2 regions of the Sulfurospirillum barnesii SES-3 genome follow, and region 2 is predicted to be linked to the other one. Evidence: riboswitches for the same ligand, from Rfam matches in the RefSeq annotation. Region 2 holds a riboswitch; the other holds the start of a gene.

Region 1 (10,460 bases), 150 kb from region 2:
TTTGGTCAACCGCATTGGTGAGCTCTTGCGCCATATCGTTTGTGATTTGAACATTTTTAACCTCAGCGGCCAATTTTTCATTCACAACAAGAATGGTATTGGCGGTATCTTCAATGGATTGGGATGCATTTTGCGTAATCAGTGAAATCTCTTTGGTTTGTTCGGCCAATGTTTTGGATATATCACGTGCTTCTTGAAGGGCTTTGTCGCTATTAATGGCTGTAACAACTTGCGCTAAAGAACTCACGCTCTCAGCCGTTGCGCTTCGAGGAGGGCTGGCGATAACCACGACATCAGAGCGCAAGAAGGAACCATATTTGGTATAAAGTGCTTTTCCTGCTGAAACATAACCATCGGTTCCTATAATGTATTTAGCATTGCTTAGTGCTTCTTTGGTTTTTCCCTCACTACACTCATCAAAGGGAATGATGGTGTAACTCACATGCTCTAATTTATAAAATTTAAGAAATTTAAGCACACCATTGGCACCTGATTGGCTGTTATTAAAAATAATAACATCTTCACCTGATGGAATGCGACTAATGGATATAAAAAAATCTGTGGGAGGGATAAATTCAACCGAAACCACTTTCTCTTTGCCATATTTTTGAACCATTTCATCATAACGATTGGCAAAACAAACGACCAAATCAAAATGTGAGATGTCAAATGTATGATGATTGGCTAGGGTTGCTTTTTGATAGGTGGCAGCTGTGGCAAGCGTAGCATCGACTAAGGATACAATTTCTTGCGTGGTTGCCTCATTTGCTCCAATTAAGAGTAGATTAACGCTCATAGTTTTCCTTTAAATCAGTGACGATAAATTACGACGATGAATTTATTGTATAGCATTTCATATAAATTTATTATAAGCAAAACATACGGATAAAAAAGAGACGAAAAGGTATTTTTGTTTCTAACCGTATGTTTAGAGCTTCTAAACGCTACATACTTTACATGTAACGCTTATTTGTGAAGCTTGCTTAAATTTTCACGTCTGCGTTTTGCTTCTTCTGTATCAAAAGGAAGGGATACTAGCTCATTTAATGTATCAAGGCTTAACGATTTTGAACTGCTTAAAATACCCGTACTTATCTCCCCACCCAACGTGCCATAAGCATAGCAATAGCTTGATTTTGAAGGGATATTTTTCATGCTTTCTAATGTACCAATGCGAGAACACTCATCCACCCAAACAAAAGGGTCGTCATCGCTAAAATCATGTAAGTAACCAAATAATTTGGTTGTCTCAAAAAATTTAATTTTTACTTCAAAAAAAGGATTGACTTCTAACGTTTCATTTAAACGTAGTAAAATGGGGAATTTATAAAAGCTTGAGCCAATCTTGAGCTGTTTTTTAGCACTATCGAGCACTAAATCTTGTTCAATTTTTGGAAATTCCCAAAAATGACTAATCTCTTTTGACCATGCACTCAACAGTGCGTCAAAATTTGAAAATTTTTCGGCTAATGATGGTTCTTCCTTTAACAGATTGCGACCCAATCCTAAATCTGCTTCATAGCCTAAAAAAGGTAAAATGGTCGCTCCAATATCTAAGGTTGTCCCTACTTTTTCCACTTTTTTCCCATGGCTTTGCCTTGGATCAATCACGATAAATTGATTGCGACGTTTGCCTTTCATCAAATCATCAATCGCCATATTGTGCATGGCTAAATGGTCTGAGCCCACGACGATAATCGTATTGTTTCCATACGGTGATTTTTGAATCTGTTCTATAAAATGCGCAATCAGTTCATCAGCACATGCCACGGCGTTGAGCATAGAATTATCGCCTTCTTTATAACGATTGGCTTTGCACCCTTTTGAAACATGCCCATGAGGATGGTGCGTATCCATTGTGGAAATAAACAGTGCAAACTTTTGCTTACTTTTAGAGAGCCTGAGAAAATCACTCATGGAAAGGTCAAAAAGGGTATCGTCGTATAAGCCCCAAGGGGTTTGATACCGCTTATCTTTAAGGCGTGATTTCAACTCATTAATGCCTTTAATATCTTCAAACTTATGGGTGCGATAGAGCTTATCAACACCTGCAAACTCCAGCGATGAACCACTGCGATAGACCATCTTATACCCCTCTTTATGGAGCATATCGCTCATACACACCGCCCCTGAGTAAAAGGTACTCATTTTTGACATCGAATTTCCCTGAGGTGAATGCTTCCCTGTAGAAGGCGTCACTAAAGGAAGACCGCATAAGACAGAGGTCATTCCAGCAATTGTCCAACTAGTACCTTGAGCCTGTTTAATCTCAGTAAAAAGAGTGCTTTGTTCTCGAATAGGTCTTAGTTTTGTCATTAAGGAAGGAAAAAGCTTCTCATCAAAATAAGTCTCTTCTAAACTCTCAGCAAAAATATAAACAAGATTTGGATGTTCCTCATGAATAGGCGTTAAAGTCGGTTCTTGATAATAATCTAAAAAATGATGTTCTCGGCTCAACGCATCCTCAAAACCAAATATTTTAAGTGTTGTTTGTCCAAAAAAATGCACACTAGGGTGCAGTAAAAAAGCACTGAAAAGAAAAATAAGAGAAAAAATCCGTTTAAATTTATTTCCAGAGATTCCAAAGGCTTTTTTTGCTAAACGATAATAGCCCAACGAAAAAATCAAACTGGCAATAAAAAGCACAACGCCAAAGGTAATAATCATATAATAATCACCATAACCTGAGCCGTCCAATCCATAAAGCAGATGAAATATCACGGCATCATTAATACCCTCACCTGTAAAATAGTCCGAAATAATGTAAAAAATACTTAACACAAGATAGATAAAAACTACAAAAGCACCTAAAAACGCTCTTCTGTTATTCTGTGTATAATTTTTACATGTAAGAAGCGATAAAATGAAAAATCCTGCTGAAATCCATAACAATATATACATAATGAGTGTCAATCCTTAGATAATTTAGGTGCGTATTATAGCTTGATATAAGCATTGTTAGCCTTATTTACGCTTTGTATCAAGATGATTAAAAATTAACCATTCATTTGCATATATTCAATTCTTTTAGGTGCTACACTTTCATTAGTTTAATTTCAGGAGGATGGATTATGAGAACAAAAGGCTTCTTACTTTCAACATTGGTCGCACTCTCAAGCGCATGGGCAACTGAGGAAGGTGTCGCAGAAGTGGCAGAGGCTGTTCCAACATTAGATGTTGGAAATACGGCATGGGTTTTAACGGCAACTGCTTTGGTTATGTTAATGACACCCGCTGGTTTAGCACTTTTTTATGGCGGTATGTCTCGCTCTAAAAACTTGCTTAATACCATTGCAATGAGTGTTATGGGCTATATTGTTGCTTCACTTGTTTGGATAGTATGTGGCTATTCACTAGCATTTGGTGCGGATATTGGTGGATTTATTGGATTTGATTCTCTCTTTTTAAGTGGTATCAAGGTCACGGATATTTGGGCAACGGGGAACATTCCTGTGCTTCTTTTTGTCGCCTTTCAAATGACCTTTGCAGGCATCACGGTAGCACTCATTAGCGGTGCACTGATTGAAAGACTTAAATTTTCAACATGGATTGTCTTTGCAGCACTGTGGATTATAGGGGTGTATGCACCTGTAGCACACTGGGTGTGGGGTGGAGGATTTCTCTCAGCAGATGGTGTTTTAGATTTTGCTGGTGGTACGGTTGTTCACATCAACGCAGGTGTGGCTGGTTTGGTGATTGCCTTGATGCTAGGCAAACGTGCTGATTATGGCAAAGCAATGTTTCCATCTTCTGTGACACTCACTGTCTTAGGTGCAAGTATGCTTTGGTTTGGATGGTTTGGATTTAATGCAGGAAGTGAGTTAGGTGCAGATGGCATCGCCGCAAGTGCGTTTTTAGTCACCAATACAGCAGCAGCAATTGCAGCGCTTTCATGGATGATCGTTGAGTATCTAACCTACAAAAAGTTCACGCTTTTAGGCATTGCTTCAGGTATTGTTGCAGGTCTTGTAGCCATTACACCAGCCGCTGGTTTTGTTGATACCGCAGGTGCATTGGTCATTGGTTTGGTTGCGGGTATTGTTGCATTTTACGGTGTCAATGGTCTTAAAAAAGCTCTTAAATACGACGATTCACTGGATGCCTTTGGAATTCACGGACTTGCGGGTATTTGGGGTGCCATTGCTACGGGTATTTTTGCAAACCCTGAAGTGAATGAATTAGGAACAGGCTTATTGTATGGCAATGCGTCTCAAGTGTTGATTCAAATTGAGGGTGTTGTGGTAACAGCCGTTTATACTGCTATCGCCACAGCGATTATCTTTAAAGTAGCTTCCATTATCACAGGCGGTGCTCGTGTATCAGCAGAAGATGAATCACAAGGCTTAGACGAGATCGAACACGGCGAAAAAGCTTTTAACTTACGATAAGGATAAACGATGAAAAAAATTGAATCAATTATTAAACCTTTTAAACTAGAAGATGTCAAAGATGCCTTAGCTGAACTTGACATTACGGGTATGACGGTCAGTGAAGTCAAAGGCTATGGAAGACAACAAGGACACTCAGAGCTTTACAGAGGTGCTGAGTATGTGGTTGATTTTTTACCTAAAGTAAAAATTGAGGTGGTTGTCGTCGATGAACTGGTAGATAAAGTGGTGGATGTGATTATTAAAAATGCTCGAACGGGAAAAATTGGTGATGGAAAAATCTTCGTCACCGATGTGGAAAAAAGCATTCGTATTAGAACGGGTGAAACGGATAACGAAGCCGTTTAAAGTATCAAAGGCTAGTAAAATTTTACTAGCCTTTTCTTTATCAAGCTATCTTAAACATATTCATAGTCTTTAAAAACGGCTTGAAGCCCCATCTCTAAAATATCACGGTGCATATCCGCAACTTCTCGCTCATCGCTTATCTCAAACTGCGCATCACCCCCTTCTTCACCAGAGTGTTTGCCAATGCCAACATTCACACCTGCTGAAATCTTAGTCGCCGCAATCTTTAACACAGCGTCTCTAAAACCCTTGCGCTCCCTTGTGGAAATTGTAATAGCAGCAAAAGGCAAAAAAAGTCTGTACGCACACATGATTTGCAACAGCCGTTTTTCGTCCACATCATTGGGCGAGATACCTTTGTTGTTTTTAATGGGTCGTAACCGTGGCACGGAGAGCGCGATCTCTGCATGGGGGAACTTTCTTTGCACCAAAGAGGCATGATACGCACAACACAGCGCATCTTTTTGATAATCATCTAACCCAAACAAAGCACCAAAACCAACTCCTCTCATGCCACCCATCAAGGCTCGCTCTTGTGCTTGAAATCTGTACTCAAAAACGGATTTATTGCCCAAAAGATGCACCTGTGTGTATTTTTTAGGATTGTAAGTCTCTTGAAAAACGGTGACAAAATCAACACCATGTTCATGCAAGGTCTTATACCCATCAATCGTGGTAGGATAGACCTCAACCCCAATGGTAGAAAATTGCTTTTTAGCCAAAGAAGCCGCATTAGCAATATACGCAATATCCGAATGCGTTTCACTCTCCCCTGTTAAAATCAAAATTTCCCTCAGCCCCGTTTTGGAAATAGCTAACAGCTCTTCATGAATTGACTTGTCATCTAAGCGCAATCGTTTAATCGAGTTTTTCGTATTAAACCCACAATAGACACATAAATTATCACAAAAATTGGAGATATAAAGCGGCGTAAAAAGCGCTATGCTATTGCCAAAATAGCGTCGTGTCACCTCTTGTGATTTTTGGCACATCAACTCTAAGCACTCAAGCGCACTTTCACTCAGCAACACCATCATATCCTCAACCGTGATGCTTTGTTTCTCTAAAACCCTTAAAACATCCTCCTTGCTAAATGCAAACGTGGCATCTTCTCGTAACGTAAGCACTTTTTTCAATAACGTATCATCAATGCGTTCTAACTGTGCCATGCTCTACTCCAAAAATCCGCTGAGTGGCGAACTCGCATCCGCCACCTTTGAAACCCTGCCAAGCCCTGCGCAATACGCCATTCTTCCTGCTTTTATCGCTTCACCAAATGCCTGCGCCATAAGTGCCACATTGCCAGAGGTGGCAACAGCGGTGTTAATCATCAAGGCATCCACGCCCATTTGCATGAGTTCACACGCTTGCGAAGGTGTACCAATACCTGCATCAACAATAATAGGAAGGTCTATCTCATCGACTAAAATTTGGATAAATTCTTTGGTTAAAAGCCCTCGATTGGAGCCAATCGGAGAAGCCAAAGGCATCACCGCCACCGCTCCAGAATCCACCAATCTTCGTGCAATGCTCAAATCGGGGAACATATACACCATGGGCAAAAACCCATTTTTTGCTAAAAGCTCTGTTGCATGAATCGTCTCATAATTATCAGGAAGTAAATACTTCGAATCATTAATACACTCTACCTTAATAAAATCTCCACACCCAAGTTCTCGTGCAATCCGTGCTAAACGCAACACTTCGTCTGCATTGCGAGCACCAGAGGTATTGGGTAAAAGCGTAATGCCTTTGGGAATAAAATCCAAAATATTCTCAGCCCCTTCAAAATTGACCCTTCGTAGTGCCAAGGTAATGATTTGCGCTCCCGCTTTTTCAATAGCACTTTGAATCAACTCCAGTGAAAATTTACCGCTTCCCAAAATGAAGCGTGAGCTAAACTCACGCCCTGCTATGTGTAATGTATCGTTCATTGTTTCTCCTTTAAACTGCTTTCATAAATACTCAAAACGCACTCTGCCATCAAGGTTGCACAATGCACCACCTTATGCGCCATAATGCCATCACTCTCAATGCTCTGCTCCCCAAAGTCTCCGCACACAAAGGCTTTTTCTCCCAAGCGTTTTATGCGCATGGAAGAGAGCTTTGAGCCTGCCATACCTGAACAGCCGATAACAAACTTATCCTCTTTGATGCGCTCATGAAAGAGCATTGATTTTTCACGAGGATCATCAAACGCTTCGCAGACGATTTCATAGTCTTTGAAAAGTTCATGCTGATTAAGAGGGGTGATTTTTGTGTTGATGATGGTGACATTGCACAAAGGATTGATGGCTTCAAGATGCGATTTTAGCGCTTCTACTTTTGCCTTTTTAACATCATGCGTGGTGTAGTGTTGGCGGTTTAGATTGACATATTCCACCACATCAAAATCCACCACAAGAAGATTGACAAAGCCTAGTCGTGTCAATAAAACAGCTAAATTTGAGCCTATACCTCCCACCCCAGCGATGGCAACCGTTATGTTTGGAATGGTTTGTAAAAAAGGGGCGTTTCGTAAACGAAAATCTCTCTCATGCTCCATCATCCACCTCGAACAAAACAGATGATTTCAACGGTATCATCATCGTTGAAGAGGGTGGTTGAAAAAGACTCTTTGGGAATGATTTGGCGATTGATTTCAACAGCAATAAAAGCATCGCTTAGTCCACGCCAGCTCAAAAACTCTAAAACACTTCTACCAATAAACGCATTCATCGGCTCAGAATTGATTAACAACATAAACGTCCTTGCGTTTAGCGTTTTTGGGAGTATGTATAAATGTGCAAGAATGAATATAAAAATGCAGAATTTATCTCCCTACGCTAGTATTATCTAGATACAGGTTAAAAGGGTCAAGGCTTTCGCCTACTCTCAGCTTGCGCTCCCCTGATAAGTGGGTTGAATTATAACACAAAATTTATAGGCTATAGTTACATACCTAATCTATTAGTCACCGATTTAATATACACATTTGAGATATAAAAAATATCTCTCACGTCATCAAAGCTCACACTGTGTTGTATGTACATTATCCATAAACCTTGAAATTCACTTTGAAAAATTAAAAGTTTAATTTCGACCCCTATTCTTTAAATCTAATTGAATTGTTGCATATTTATCTGTAATCTCCTTTTTCTTCTCTTCAATATGCACTGTAAAAGATAAATAAATGATAGCTTCCCTCGCTAATTGTGCTAAAAGGAGTGTTTTTTGTTGAAGTTCATCTTCTGTAATAGCAAAATTTCTATTTCTTTCTTTGTAAGTCTCAAATTTCTCAATATCCAATAGTTTGATAGATATAAACTTATGTTCTAAATGATTTCTTATATCATTTATTTTTTGTGCTTCGGGTTCTAAAACTTCAAAAAATTCTTTTTGTTTATCATCAAATAAATCTTTACTAATTAAATAAAGTCCTCGTAAAGCTAAATTCTCACTTTTGTTAAAAATCTCTTTTATTCCTATTTTTTGACGATTTTCATATTCATACCAAATATTTGAGAAATAAATATTATTTTTATTCATATTTAAATAAAAATACTCATTTAAGAAATTAGCAATTTTGTCAAAAATAGAGTAAAACCCTCGAAAAGCTATTTTTATTTTTTCAATATTGATATTATATAAATTATAGTTATAGTCATCAATTATAGAAGTTTCTTTGTCATAGTATTTTGGAGTTTTTTCATGTACTCCTTCAAATAATAAATGCCTATACGATATATACTCTTGTTTAAGTTGATTAAAATTTGTAATGATTTTTGGAAACCCTTCTTCAATGTCTGTCGTTAAATTAGGTAAATTCAAAGGGTCATGAGTTGAAATATCATAGCTTCCCAAATCATTTAATGGGTTTAAAAAAAGTTTATGTGATAGACACCATTTTCTATAGTTAGCTTCATTTTTTGAAAATTGTGTTTTATAATTTAAAAAATAATCACTATTTTCTAATTCAGTAGAAGAAAACTGCTCTTCGTACCATTTTAGTTTTGTTAGAATATTGTCCTTTTTTTCTTGATAATACTCTTTATCTGGATAGTTCTTTTTCAAATATTCATTTATTATTGATATGGCTTCTTGAAAGTTCTTATAGGCAAATTTTATAAAAAACTCTTTATGTCCACCATCATAGTCTAATTCAGAGTAATACTCTAAAGTCAATCCTTTATTTATCAATGCCATAAAATAATTAGGATGATTGACGACACTTTTATGCCAAAATTTTAATGCTATCGCTTTGTCAAAATATTTTATTGCATTTATTGTTCTTCCGTAATGGCTAAAAGCATTTCCAAGATTTATATAAACTGCTAACTGTAAAGATACATCTAAATTTTCAAACTCTCTTTGCTGAATCGCCTTTCTGAAATAATAAATCTCCTTAAATACTTCTTCTTGCGCTAAGCTCCAAACTTTCGTTACATTTTTTTCGTGTTCTATTTCTCTAACACCATGCCAAGCGTTGCCAAGTAAATAGTAACTATACGTTTTTTCTATAGAATCTTCCATAGTTTCAGTAAACTCAGAATGAATTGCAATAATAGTATTTAATTCATCAATATTATTAACATCACAAGCATTATCAATTATTTGACCTAATTGATTTAATTGCTGAAAGGTCATTATTGATTCTCCACTATTTTTATCTCATCATTACTCAAATAAATCTTTACATGTAAAAAAAAAGATGTTCAATCAAAACAAAAGCTAAAAGTTCCAACCCCTGTTCCCTGTAAAATCATTTGTTACAACTTACAATTTAGAGTTCTAATTATTAAACGTCTTCCCTAAACTCTTTCTCTTCTTGCATCCGATACGTCATCACCAAATTAAAACACAGCTCACTGAGCATCAATAAATCAAACATCGACAAAATCTCTAAAAAGGGCATTCCTTCACACAAAGCTTCAAAATCAATCTTACATGTAAAGACATACGCATCATTGGGAGCGCCTAATTCAGGCAGGTTGAGAGCGTATTGAAACGAAAAAGCGATGTTGGGGTTTCGACTCATTCGGCGAATGCGTTTGAGCGTGCCATCGTAGTCTTTTTCGCTCAAACAAATTTCAGAGTGAATGTTGTGTGAGAGGACATTGCGTACAAAAGAGAGGATGTCAAAAAAGTTCTCATACTGCTCTTTGAAAAGCTCTTGCATAAAGGTTTTAAAAGAACTCTCAAAACGCAAACTCTCCACCATCGCCATACACATGCCTCTAAATGCGTTAAACTCAACAAAATACTCAAACAGCGAAATGGTATCTTTGTCCGTCTGACGAGCATTGATGAGGAGCTCTTGAATAATTTGCGCATTGAAGTAGTAGGCTTGTCCCTCTTCATACTTTTTTACCACAAAAAGACTTCTATCGAGTAAATCTTCTGTTTTAGAGAGTTTGCCTAAAAACTCACCCATATGTAAAAAGTAAAAGTTCTGCTCTACCAAAAGCAGCGCATCATCGAGTAAAACATCATTTGAAGTCATCGCACCTTATCCAATCGCACTTTGGTCTCTTGATACACCGCACATACTCCTTTTTGGCTCATGAGATGTGGGGTTAAAACATTGCCATTTTTAGCGCCACTGTAAAGCAAAACACAATCATCCCGTAAAAAATCACAAGGCATCACCGTATATTCACAACGCCCAGAAGGACTCTGAAGCACCACTTTATCTTCTTGTTCTAAGCCTAAACTTCGTGGAACATACAGATAATCATCGGTAAT
Region 2 (10,460 bases):
TTATAAAGGAGAAATTATGCTACTTTTAAAAACAAATGAAGAAAATTTTAAAGCCCAATTTGATGAACTTTTACGTCGAGGGCATATGGATATGGACAATGTCTCTAAAATCGTGAGTGGTATTATTGCGGAGATTAAAATAGAAGGTAATGAGGCTTTAAAACGCCATATTGAAAAATTTGATAAATGGCATGTTGAAAATGACGCTTCACTAGAAGTCTCCACGGATGCTATGAAAAAAGCCTACGATGCGCTTGATGCAAAACTAAGAGAAGCACTGGAACTTGCGTATAAACGCATTTATGCTTACCATGAAAAACTCATGCCAAAATCATGGCTTGATTTTGAAGACAATGGCACGGTTTTGGGGCAAAAAGTCACCCCCGTGGACAGAGCTGGGCTTTACATTCCTGGTGGCAAAGCGGCGTACCCAAGCTCACTTTTGATGAATGCCATTCCCGCTATTGTGGCAGGTGTGAAAGAGATTGTCGTTTGTACTCCAGCCCCTCATAATGAGCTTAATCCTTTGCTACTGGCTGCGATGCACTTGTGTGGCATCCAAAAGGCGTATAAGGTAGGCGGTGCGAGTGCTATTGCAGCGATGGCGTATGGCACTGGGAGCATTCCTAAAGTGGATGTCATCACAGGTCCTGGCAATATTTTTGTTGCGACGGCTAAGAAACTCGTTTTTGGTGAAGTGAACATCGACATGATAGCAGGGCCTAGTGAGATTGGTGTGCTAGCAGATGCGAGTGCGAACCCTCACCATTTGGCGATTGATTTGCTCTCTCAAGCCGAACACGATGAAATGGCAAGTTCTATTCTTATCACACCTTCTTTGGAAATCGCCGAAAAAACACGTGACGAGGTGTATGCGTGGCTTGAAACATTAGAGCGTAAAGCGATTGCCGAGGTTTCGATTAAAGAGCGTGGGGCGATTATTGTGACGTCTAGCATGGACGAAGCGGTGGATTTGATGAACCAAATCGCACCTGAGCACTTAGAAGTGGTGACATCGCACCCGTTTGATTTACTGCCTCGTATTCGCCATGCAGGGGCTATTTTTATGGGGGCTTACACGCCTGAGCCCATCGGTGATTACATCGCAGGGCCCAATCATACGCTTCCAACGGGAGGAACAGCGAAGTTTTACTCACCTTTGGGTGTTGAAAACTTTTTAAAACGTTCTTCCATCATCAGCATGAGCAAACAAGGACTGGATGAAATCGGTGAAGCGTGTGCGCTTTTGGCACATACTGAAGGACTGGGTGCGCATGAGGCGAGTGTAAGAGTGCGTTTAAAAAAATAGGAGCGTTTGGATGAAAGCAAAAATAGGTATTTTAACCGTTTCAGATCGTGCGAGTGCAGGTGTGTATGAAGACCTTTCTGGAAAAGCGATTATGGACGTTTTAGGTGAATATTTAAGTTGTGAGTGGGAACGTGTGTATGAGGTGATTCCTGATGAGCAGAGTCTTATTGAAGAAGCGCTCAAAGATATGGCAGATGTTCAAGAGTGCTCTTTAATTGTCACCACAGGTGGCACAGGTCCGGCTCTTCGTGATGTTACTCCCGAAGCCACAGAAGCGGTGTGTGAGAAGATGATGCCTGGCTTTGGTGAACTCATGCGTCAAGTAAGCCTAAAGTATGTTCCAACGGCAATTCTTTCACGCCAAGTAGCGGGCATTAGAGGTAAAAGCCTTATCATCAATTTGCCTGGAAAACCCAAATCCATTCGTGAGTGCTTGGACGCTGTTTTCCCCGCCGTGCCTTATTGTATTGACCTCATTGGCGGAGCGTATTTAACGTGTCATGAAGAGGTCATCAAACCCTTTCGCCCTAAAGCGTAGAATCCTTACATGTAAGGATTCTATTTGGCTATTTCGCTCAAATAATCCACTTCACCCATCATACTCCAAGGGCGAATCTTAGCGATATAAGAGCGTTGGGATTCTAAAATCTCTTTGTAAAGTGCATCTTTGTTGGCTTGTTCTTCCTCGACCTCGTGTGCTGCTTTTTTGAGTGCGTTCATAACTTCTTTTGGAAAATGGTTGATTTTGATGTGTGGGTACTCGTGTTGCATCTTTGCCCATGTTTTTGCGTTGGCATCATTAGACTCATCAAGAAGCTCTCGTGCGGTGATTTTGATGGCACTCTCTAAGATGCGCTTTAGATCCTGAGGCAAGGTATGAAACTTTTTTTGATTGACAAGGTATTGCCCTTCACCGCTAGGCTTACTCCAACCTGTGTAGTAATAAGGTGCAACTTTGTGAAAGCCCATCGCCATATCAAACGCAGGACTTATCCACTCAACAGCGTCCAAAAGACCTGTCTCCATTGCCATATAAAGCTCTCCTGGAGAGGTGCTAAGGGCATTGACACCAAGGCGAGCCATCACATCGCCACCTTGTCCTGAAATGCGAATTTTTAAACCTTTTAAATCCTCTAAGGATACAATCTCTTTTTTAAACCAACCGCCCATCGATATACCCACACTTCCTCCTGGGTAAGAGATAAGACCATGGGGTGCATAGACTTTTTCGCTGAGTGTTTTGCCCCCACCGTAATAATACCAAGCGTACTGTTCTGTGGTGGTCATACCAAAAGGGACGGTCATAAAAAAGACCAACTTATAGTCTTTGCCCTTGTAATACACAGGCGTTGTGTAGCCTATATCGTAAAGCCCTTCTTTGACCATATCCATAATGCCTAAGGGGGCTTTGTGCTTTTGGGGTAAATCAACTTTGATGATTAAGCGTCCTTGCGACATCTCCTCAGCAAGTTTGGCTACTTTATAAGGAGCGCTTCCTAAAATAGGAATCTGTTCACCCCAAGAAGAGGCGAGAGTAAGGGTATAGATTTTTGACTCAGCAAAAACAACGCTTGCAGATAAGCATAAGATACATAGTATGAATCGCATCATTTTCCTTTTTACATGTAAATGTGAAGGATAAATGGAAGAATAGAAAAAGAAGAAGCTTTCCTACGCTGGCATTATCCAGATCAGGTCAAGGATTTAAGAGTCATCTCTCTTATCTCAGCTGGGAAAACCAGCACTCCTAGCACAAAATGTGTTAGAGGATAGTCCTCTAACACGGGTAATATTATTTTTCGAGTTGTTTCAGGTAACCGTATTCACCCATGAGTGTCCATGGACGAACTTTTGCCAAGTACGCACGCTGAGAGTCCAAAATCTCTTTAAAGACAGGATCTTTTGCTGCTTGTTCGTCTTCAATTTCGATAGCTGCTTTTTTCAAAGCTGCCATAACATCGGATGGGAATTGTTGTACTTTAACATTAGGGTAATCTTTGGCAATGTTTGCCCATGCTTCAGCATTGGCATGGGTTGATTGTTCTATCAACTGAGCGCCTACGGCTTTAATTGCTGTTTCTAAAATCGCTCTTAAATCAGCAGGGAGTGCATCAATTTTCTTTTTGTTAGCAAGGAGTTGAATTTCGCTTGCAGGCTCTTGCCAACCTGTGTAGTAGTAATTGGCTAGCTTATGAAAGCCCATCGCAAAGTCAAACACAGGAGAAATCCACTCAACCGCATCAATCGTGTTGCGCTCTAGTGCTGTGTAAAGCTCACCTGGAGGTGTACTCATCGCATTAACACCCAGTTTCGCCATCACTTCGCCACCTTGTCCAGGGATACGGAATTTTAAGCCTTTGAGGTCTTCTAAAGATTTAATCTCTTTTTTAAACCAACCACCCATTTGCATCCCCGTTGTTCCCATAGGGTAAGAAATCAAACCGTGTTCGCCGTAAACTTTAGCCGCCAACTCTTTACCACCACCGTAGTTATACCAAGCGTATTGCTCAGAACTGAGCATACCAAAAGGAACGGTTGTAAAAAACACAAGCTTATAATCTTTACCTTTGTAGTAGTATGAAGCGGTATAAGCTAAGTCGTATTGACCTGCTTTTGCCATATCCATCACTCCAAAAGGGGATTTGTGTTTATTGGGGGAGTCAATTTTTATTTTTAAGCGTCCATTGGACATTGTCTCAACCATGTGAGCTAGTGTAGCAGGTGCTGTTCCTAAAAATGGAACTTGTTCAGCCCATGTGGTTGCAAGGCTTAGAGTGTAAACTTTCTCATTGGTTTGGGCATGTGCAAATGTACTAAAACTAAGCAATGCCATCACCAGTGTTACAATAAAACGCATTTCTTCTCCTTTGTTTTTAGGGTTACTTTTGTTTTTAAATCAAAGCGTTAAAGACTCAATGAGTTTAACTCACTCTCAATTTTTTCCATTTTAGCTCTGGCATCATCCAGACCTTTTTGATTTTCAGCAATGACCTCTTTGGGTGCATTGGCAACAAAACGCTCGTTTGAGAGCATACCGCTTAGTTTTTGGATCTCTTTTTCTAGTTTTATTTTTTGATGATTCAAGCGCTCAATAATGGGGCTTAAATCCACACCGCTTAGGGGAATAAATACCTCAACATTGTCACCGACATCACTGGCAGCATTTGCAATTTTCACCTCTGTTAAGTCGATATTTTCAACTTTTGCTAATAAACAAATGTATTTCATACCATCTTTAAGCGTTGAAGCATCTGCCACTTTAATGTAAGCGTGTTCAATTTTTTTGTTACCAAGATCAATGTTAGCTTTGGCACGACGAATACCCACAATGGCTTCAATGACCAATTCAAAGGTTTGCTCAATAGCCTCGTCACGTTTTAAATCGTGTGGATAGCGTTTGACCATAATAGACTCTGCTGCTTCTAGTGTAGTATCTGAAAGCTCTTGATATAAAAACTCTGAGATAAAGGGCATAAAGGGATGCAAGAGTTTCATTGCCTCTTTGAAGATAGATCCTAACTCTAAAATCGCAGGTTTATCGGCCTTACTAAGCTCAATACCCCAGTCGCAAAACTCACCCCATAAGAAGCGGTAAAGTGTGGTTGCTGCATCGTTAAAACGGTAATCGCTAAAGTGTCCACGTACCTCTTCTTGTGCTACTGCCAAACGGCTTTTCATGTACGCACCCAGAGCTGTTTTGATTTCGATGTTGTCAAGGTCTTCAAACGAATTTGCATTCATCAACAAGAAGCGTGAAGCGTTGTAGAGTTTATTGGTAAAATTACGGATTTGCTCCAGTTTTTCGCCGCTAAGCTTAATGTCACGACCTTGAACCGCTAAGATAGCAAGGGTAAAGCGTAAGGTATCGGCACTGTATTCGCTGATGGTATCGAGTGGATCGATAACATTGCCTTTACTTTTACTCATCTTTTGACCGTGTTCATCTTTAACCAGAGCATGGAGGTAAATGTCTTTAAATGGAAGCTGTCCTAGGGTGTATTCACCTGAGAACATCATACGTGCAACCCAGAAGAAGAGAATGTCAAAACCAGTGATGAGGAGGGTGTTTGGATAGAACTCTTTTAAGTCACTCTCATTCCATTTTTCACCTTTGTAAGCATCGCCATTTTCCCAACCCAGCGTTGAAAAAGGCCACAGACCTGAGCTAAACCATGTGTCCAGAACATCGGGGTCTTGATGGATGCTGGAAGCTTTACATGTAGGGCATTCATGCTCACTCTCCGCTTCACTCGCCCACTCATGTCCACACGCATCGCAATAAAATACAGGAATTTGATGTCCCCACCAAAGTTGGCGTGAAATACACCAATCACGAAGCTCTTTCATCCATGCATTGTATGAATTGAGCCAGTGGCTTGGGTAAAACTCTGCTAAGTGTTCATTGACTTTAGCAATAGCGCCCTCAGCGATCTCTTTTTTAACAAACCACTGTTTAGAGATGTAAGGTTCAACCACATTTTTACAACGGTAGCAGTGTCCTACTTGATTTTCATAATCTTCAATTTTATCGATAAAACCAAGCGATTCTAGTTTTGAAACAACGTCATTTCTTACTTCAAGGCGCTCACGACCTTGAAATTCGCCACACTGCTCATTCAAGATACCGCTTGGGTCAAAAATAGTGATAAATTCTAAATTGTGGCGTTTGCCCACCTCGTAGTCGTTGATGTCGTGCGCTGGGGTCACTTTAACACAGCCTGTTCCAAAGCTCATATCAACATGCTCATCGGCAATAATCTCAATCTCACGATCAATGAGTGGCAGAACGACTTTTTTGCCCAAAAGGTGTTTATAACGCTCATCTTCAGGGTGCACCATAACAGCCGTGTCACCAAAGTAGGTCTCGGGGCGTGTGGTGGCGACGACTAAAAACTCTTTGGAGTCTTTTAGGAAATATTTGAGATGGTAGAGTTTGCCTTTGTTGGCTTCAAATTCCACTTCGATGTCACTGAGCGCACCATCATGGGTACACCAATTGACCATGTAGTTACCACGAACGATTAAGCCTTCATTGTAGTATTTGACAAAGGCTTTTTTAACCGAGTTTTTAAGCCCATCATCCATTGTAAAGCGCTCTCTACTCCATGCTGGACTTACACCAAGTTTTCGCATTTGATGCACGATTTGTCCGCCACTGTATGCTTTCCATTCCCAGACTTTTTCTAAGAACTTCTCACGACCTAGCTCTTCTTTTGTAATCCCCCCAGCTAAGAGTTGCTTTTCAACCACATTTTGTGTCGCAATCCCCGCATGATCGGTTCCAGGTTGCCAAAGGGTTTTAAACCCATCCATACGTTTAAAACGGGTGATAATATCTTGAAGGGTAAAGGTGAGGGCGTGCCCGATATGCAGGCTTCCTGTGACGTTTGGAGGGGGCATCATGATACAGAAGTTTTTACCACTTTCTTGAATGGCTTTATTGCCATCAATCTCAAAATAGCCTCTGTCTTCCCAAATTTTGTAGTAACTCTCTTCAATCTCTTTAGGATTGTAAACGGTACTTTTTTCGCTCATGAGTCTGTGCGCCTTATGTAAATTTTTGAGCGATTATACAAAAATGGGGGTAAAAGCTTGATTAATGCGTGCTTGAAAGTGTTTTACATGTAAAGAGTTTAGGCTAAAAAGGTTGCGGTATTTTTTCCTGCTTCTTTGGAGATGTAAAGGGCTTGGTCGGCACGTTGAAGCATGCTGGTAAAGTCATCGTCTGCCTTATAATAGGTGTAACCAATACTAAGATTGATGTATACATCATGCGGTAGGTTATTTCGTATCAGGGGAATAGATTTATTGTTAAAGGCATTTAAAATACGATTGACACTTTGCGCAGCAGCATCTTTATCACTGGTGAGCATGGCTATGACAAATTCATCCCCACCAAAACGTCCAATAATATCAGCTGTACGTAAGGTGTTTTTGAGCGTTGTTGCGGTGGTTTTAATAGCTAAATCACCCACAAGATGCCCAAAATTATCATTAATGGATTTGAAATCATCTAAATCAATAATGACTAAAAAAAGATGCTCATGTGTTCGTTTGACTTTTTGTAGTTCTTGTTTAAAGAGAGTTACAAACATTAGGCGGTTGTAGAGCCCTGTAAGCCCATCAAAATGAGAAAGTGTTTCAATTTGAAGGTAGGATTTTTTCAGAAATAAGGAGAGTAGTGTAATGACCCCTGCAAAGACAAAAGAAAAACAAATGGCGTAGATAAGTATGGCTTCCATTAAATTTTGATGGCGTGTAAAGGTTTCCATAAATGCAAGGTGAGCGTGTTCTTGATTATAATCTTTGTATAAAACAATCAGAGGAAGTGTGCTAATAAAAAGGTTAAGAATAAGCGCAATAAAGCCTAAGAGAAGCGGTTTTTTAATCAGAAAACTGGGTACCCTTTTCATGCATGTTTGCCTTGGAAATTGATACCCAATAGTAGCATAGATTTTTTTACATGTAAAGACAAGGAGTCGTTTTTACGACTCCTTATATTCATACAATCCCGCACTTAAATAACGCTCACCCGTGTCGCATAAAATAGTAACAATCGTTTTGCCTTTATTTTCAGCTCTTGTTGCAATTTCAGAGGCAACATAGACGTTCGCACCTGCTGAAATTCCTACCAAAATACCTTCTTGTTTAGCAAGATTACGTGAGGTTTCTACAGCATTTTCGTAGCTGACTTTAACCACTTCATTGTAAATATGTGTATCCAAAACGGCAGGAACAAAACCTGCACCAATACCTTGAATTTTATGCGGTCCTGGGTTTCCACCTGAAAGTACAGGAGAGCTCTCAGGCTCTACGGCAATAATTTGAATGTTAGGATTAAGCTCTTTCAGGCGTTTACCTGTTCCTGTAATGGTTCCTCCTGTACCTACTGCTGCAACAAAAATATCAATTTTGCCCTCTGTATCTTTCCAAATTTCCTCTGCGGTTGTGGCGTAATGAATCGCTGGATTGGATTCATTGGCAAATTGTTGTGGCACAAAGGAGTTTGGTGTCTCTTTAGAGAGTTCTGTCGCTTTTTCAACCGCACCTCTCATACCCAGTGTTGGCTCTGTTAATACCAGTTCCGCCCCAAGCGCTGCTAAAAGCTTACGACGTTCCAAACTCATGGAACTGGGCATAGTGAGAATAAGCTTTAAGCCTAAGCTTGCACACACGGTGGCAAGTCCAATACCTGTATTTCCACTGGTTGGCTCAATAATAATAGAATGTTTATCAATCAAGCCTTTCTCCAACGCTGTTTTAATCATATTAAACCCAATGCGATCTTTGACCGAATGAGAGGGGTTTAAAAACTCACATTTTCCCAAAATCAACGCATTGGATGCTAAAGAAGCATGGTTGAGTTTGACAAGAGGGGTATTTCCGATAAGTTCTGTAACATTGTGTGCATACATAAGAATCTCCTTAGATTAGATACTGTAGTTTAGTTGTTGGCTCAGACGCTCTGAGTACGTGTTAAATTCGGACAAAGGCACATTGAAAATTTCTTGCAATTTGGTATTACACTCTTCATAAAAAAGGCGTAAGACAGGGTCTTTTATCTCACTATCAAGGATGAGCAAATTTCCCTCCAATGCGATAAGAATATCTTTAATCAAAATATCTTCTGCTGATTTAGCGAGTAAATAGCCACCATACGCCCCTCGAACACTGTTCACCAGACCTGCTTGACGCAATAAAATCAAGAGTTGTTCAAGGTAGTTTTGAGGAATCTCCGCACGTGAGGAAATCTCCTTAATTTGTAAAGGTTTATCGCTTTTCGATAAAAAAAGCTGGTACATGGCACTTAAGCCATACATTCCTTTGGTTGAAAGCAGTGACATGGTTTCTCCTTATCCTAACGCAATTTTTAAATCATGAATTAAATCATCCGCATTTTCAAGCCCAATGCTAAGGCGAATCAGTCCTGCTTTTACACCAGCTTTTTCTAACTCTTCAACGGAAAGCTGTTGATGTGTAGTGCTCGCAGGATGCGTAATGATGGATTTTGAGTCCCCAATGTTGACGACTACTGAGAAAATTTTAGTGCTGTTTAGAATATGTTTTGCAAATTCCAAATCCTCTACTTCAAAGCTTAAAAGTCCTGATGTTTGAGCATCAGTAAAATACTGTTTTGCTCTTACATGTAAAGGATCACTTTCTAATCCTGGGTACGAGACTTTCTTCACTTTTGGATGCGATTTTAGAAAGGATGCTACTTTATAGGCATTGCGTGAATGCTCTTTGACACGTAAGGAAAGCGTTTCAAGTCCTTGAATCAGTAACCAAGAGTTAAACGGTGCAATGGTTGCTCCGATGTCACGAATGAGTGAAAGGCGAATCCTGAGTGAAAAGATAGGAAATGGCAAATCCGCATACACCAATCCATGGTAACTCTCATCAGGTTCATTAAAGTGTGGGTAGCGTGGATTGCCAATGAGCTTGGCATTAAGTCCTTTGGCTTCCACAATCAAACCACCGATTGCACTGCCTTGCCCTGAAATGTACTTACTCGCACTGTGAACACTCACATCAATGCCATGATTGAGCGGTTGGAACAAAATAGGCGTTGCTACGGTGTTGTCCGCAACGGTTATAATGTTGTATTTTTGAGCGATTGCGACGATTTTTTCGATATTTGGAATAGCAATTTGTGGATTGGAAAGCGTTTCAAAGAAAATCGCTTTGGTTTTATCATCAATCAAGGCCTCCAAATCATCAGCATTATCACTCTCAAAGACTTTTGCGGTGATGCCAAAACGTTTAATTGTATGGGTTAAAAGTGTGGTGGCACCCCCGTAAATTTTCTTCGCAACGAGGATGTTATCGCCAGCTTCTGCTAAGTTTGCAATCGCAAAAAAGATCGCCGCTTGCCCACTTGCGGTTGCAATCGCCGCTTCTCCATTTTCAAGTGCTGCAATGCGTGCTTCTAGGACATCAGTGGTGGGGTTATTCAAACGAGTATAAATAGGTCCCAACTCTTTGAGGGCAAAACGATTGGCAGCTGTTTCTGCAGAACCAAAATCATACGCAGTGGTTTGGTAAATAGGTACAGACATTGTTCCAAACTGCTGTTTATCATAACCGTAATGCAGTGCGAGTGTTTCTTGATTCATTGTTTATCCTTTTTTGGTTTTCATGCTGGAAGTAT

Evidence for each region. A riboswitch is a leader RNA that binds a small molecule or an ion and turns the genes downstream of it on or off. The one in region 2 is predicted to bind thiamine pyrophosphate.
Region 1: linked by a shared signal. The riboswitch ahead of thiS (sulfur carrier protein ThiS) and the one ahead of SULBA_RS06920 (TRAP transporter substrate-binding protein) in region 2 are both predicted to bind thiamine pyrophosphate.

What each region holds. Positions count from the first base shown of each region.
Region 1 is NC_018002.1:1,518,165-1,528,624, forward strand. Features, by position in the region: gene SULBA_RS07620 (methyl-accepting chemotaxis protein) at 1-796, opposite strand, end outside; gene SULBA_RS07625 (sulfatase-like hydrolase/transferase) at 967-2,901, opposite strand; gene SULBA_RS07630 (ammonium transporter) at 3,072-4,388, shown strand; gene SULBA_RS07635 (P-II family nitrogen regulator) at 4,398-4,736, shown strand; gene thiH (2-iminoacetate synthase ThiH) at 4,787-5,905, opposite strand; gene SULBA_RS07645 (thiazole synthase) at 5,909-6,670, opposite strand; gene thiF (sulfur carrier protein ThiS adenylyltransferase ThiF) at 6,667-7,281, opposite strand; gene thiS (sulfur carrier protein ThiS) at 7,281-7,478, opposite strand; TPP riboswitch at 7,537-7,637, opposite strand; gene SULBA_RS07660 (LA2681 family HEPN domain-containing protein) at 7,809-9,362, opposite strand; gene SULBA_RS07665 (hypothetical protein) at 9,514-10,218, opposite strand; gene SULBA_RS07670 (molybdopterin-dependent oxidoreductase) at 10,215-10,460, opposite strand, start outside.
Region 2 is NC_018002.1:1,363,571-1,374,030, reverse strand. Features, by position in the region: gene SULBA_RS06935 (1-aminocyclopropane-1-carboxylate deaminase/D-cysteine desulfhydrase) at 1-6, shown strand, start outside; gene hisD (histidinol dehydrogenase) at 17-1,309, shown strand; gene mog (molybdopterin adenylyltransferase) at 1,320-1,847, shown strand; gene SULBA_RS06920 (TRAP transporter substrate-binding protein) at 1,868-2,917, opposite strand; TPP riboswitch at 2,961-3,068, opposite strand; gene SULBA_RS06915 (TRAP transporter substrate-binding protein) at 3,102-4,166, opposite strand; gene SULBA_RS06910 (valine--tRNA ligase) at 4,214-6,844, opposite strand; gene SULBA_RS06905 (GGDEF domain-containing protein) at 6,943-7,722, opposite strand; gene cysK (cysteine synthase A) at 7,795-8,724, opposite strand; gene SULBA_RS06895 (RrF2 family transcriptional regulator) at 8,740-9,153, opposite strand; gene SULBA_RS06890 (O-acetylhomoserine aminocarboxypropyltransferase/cysteine synthase family protein) at 9,163-10,425, opposite strand.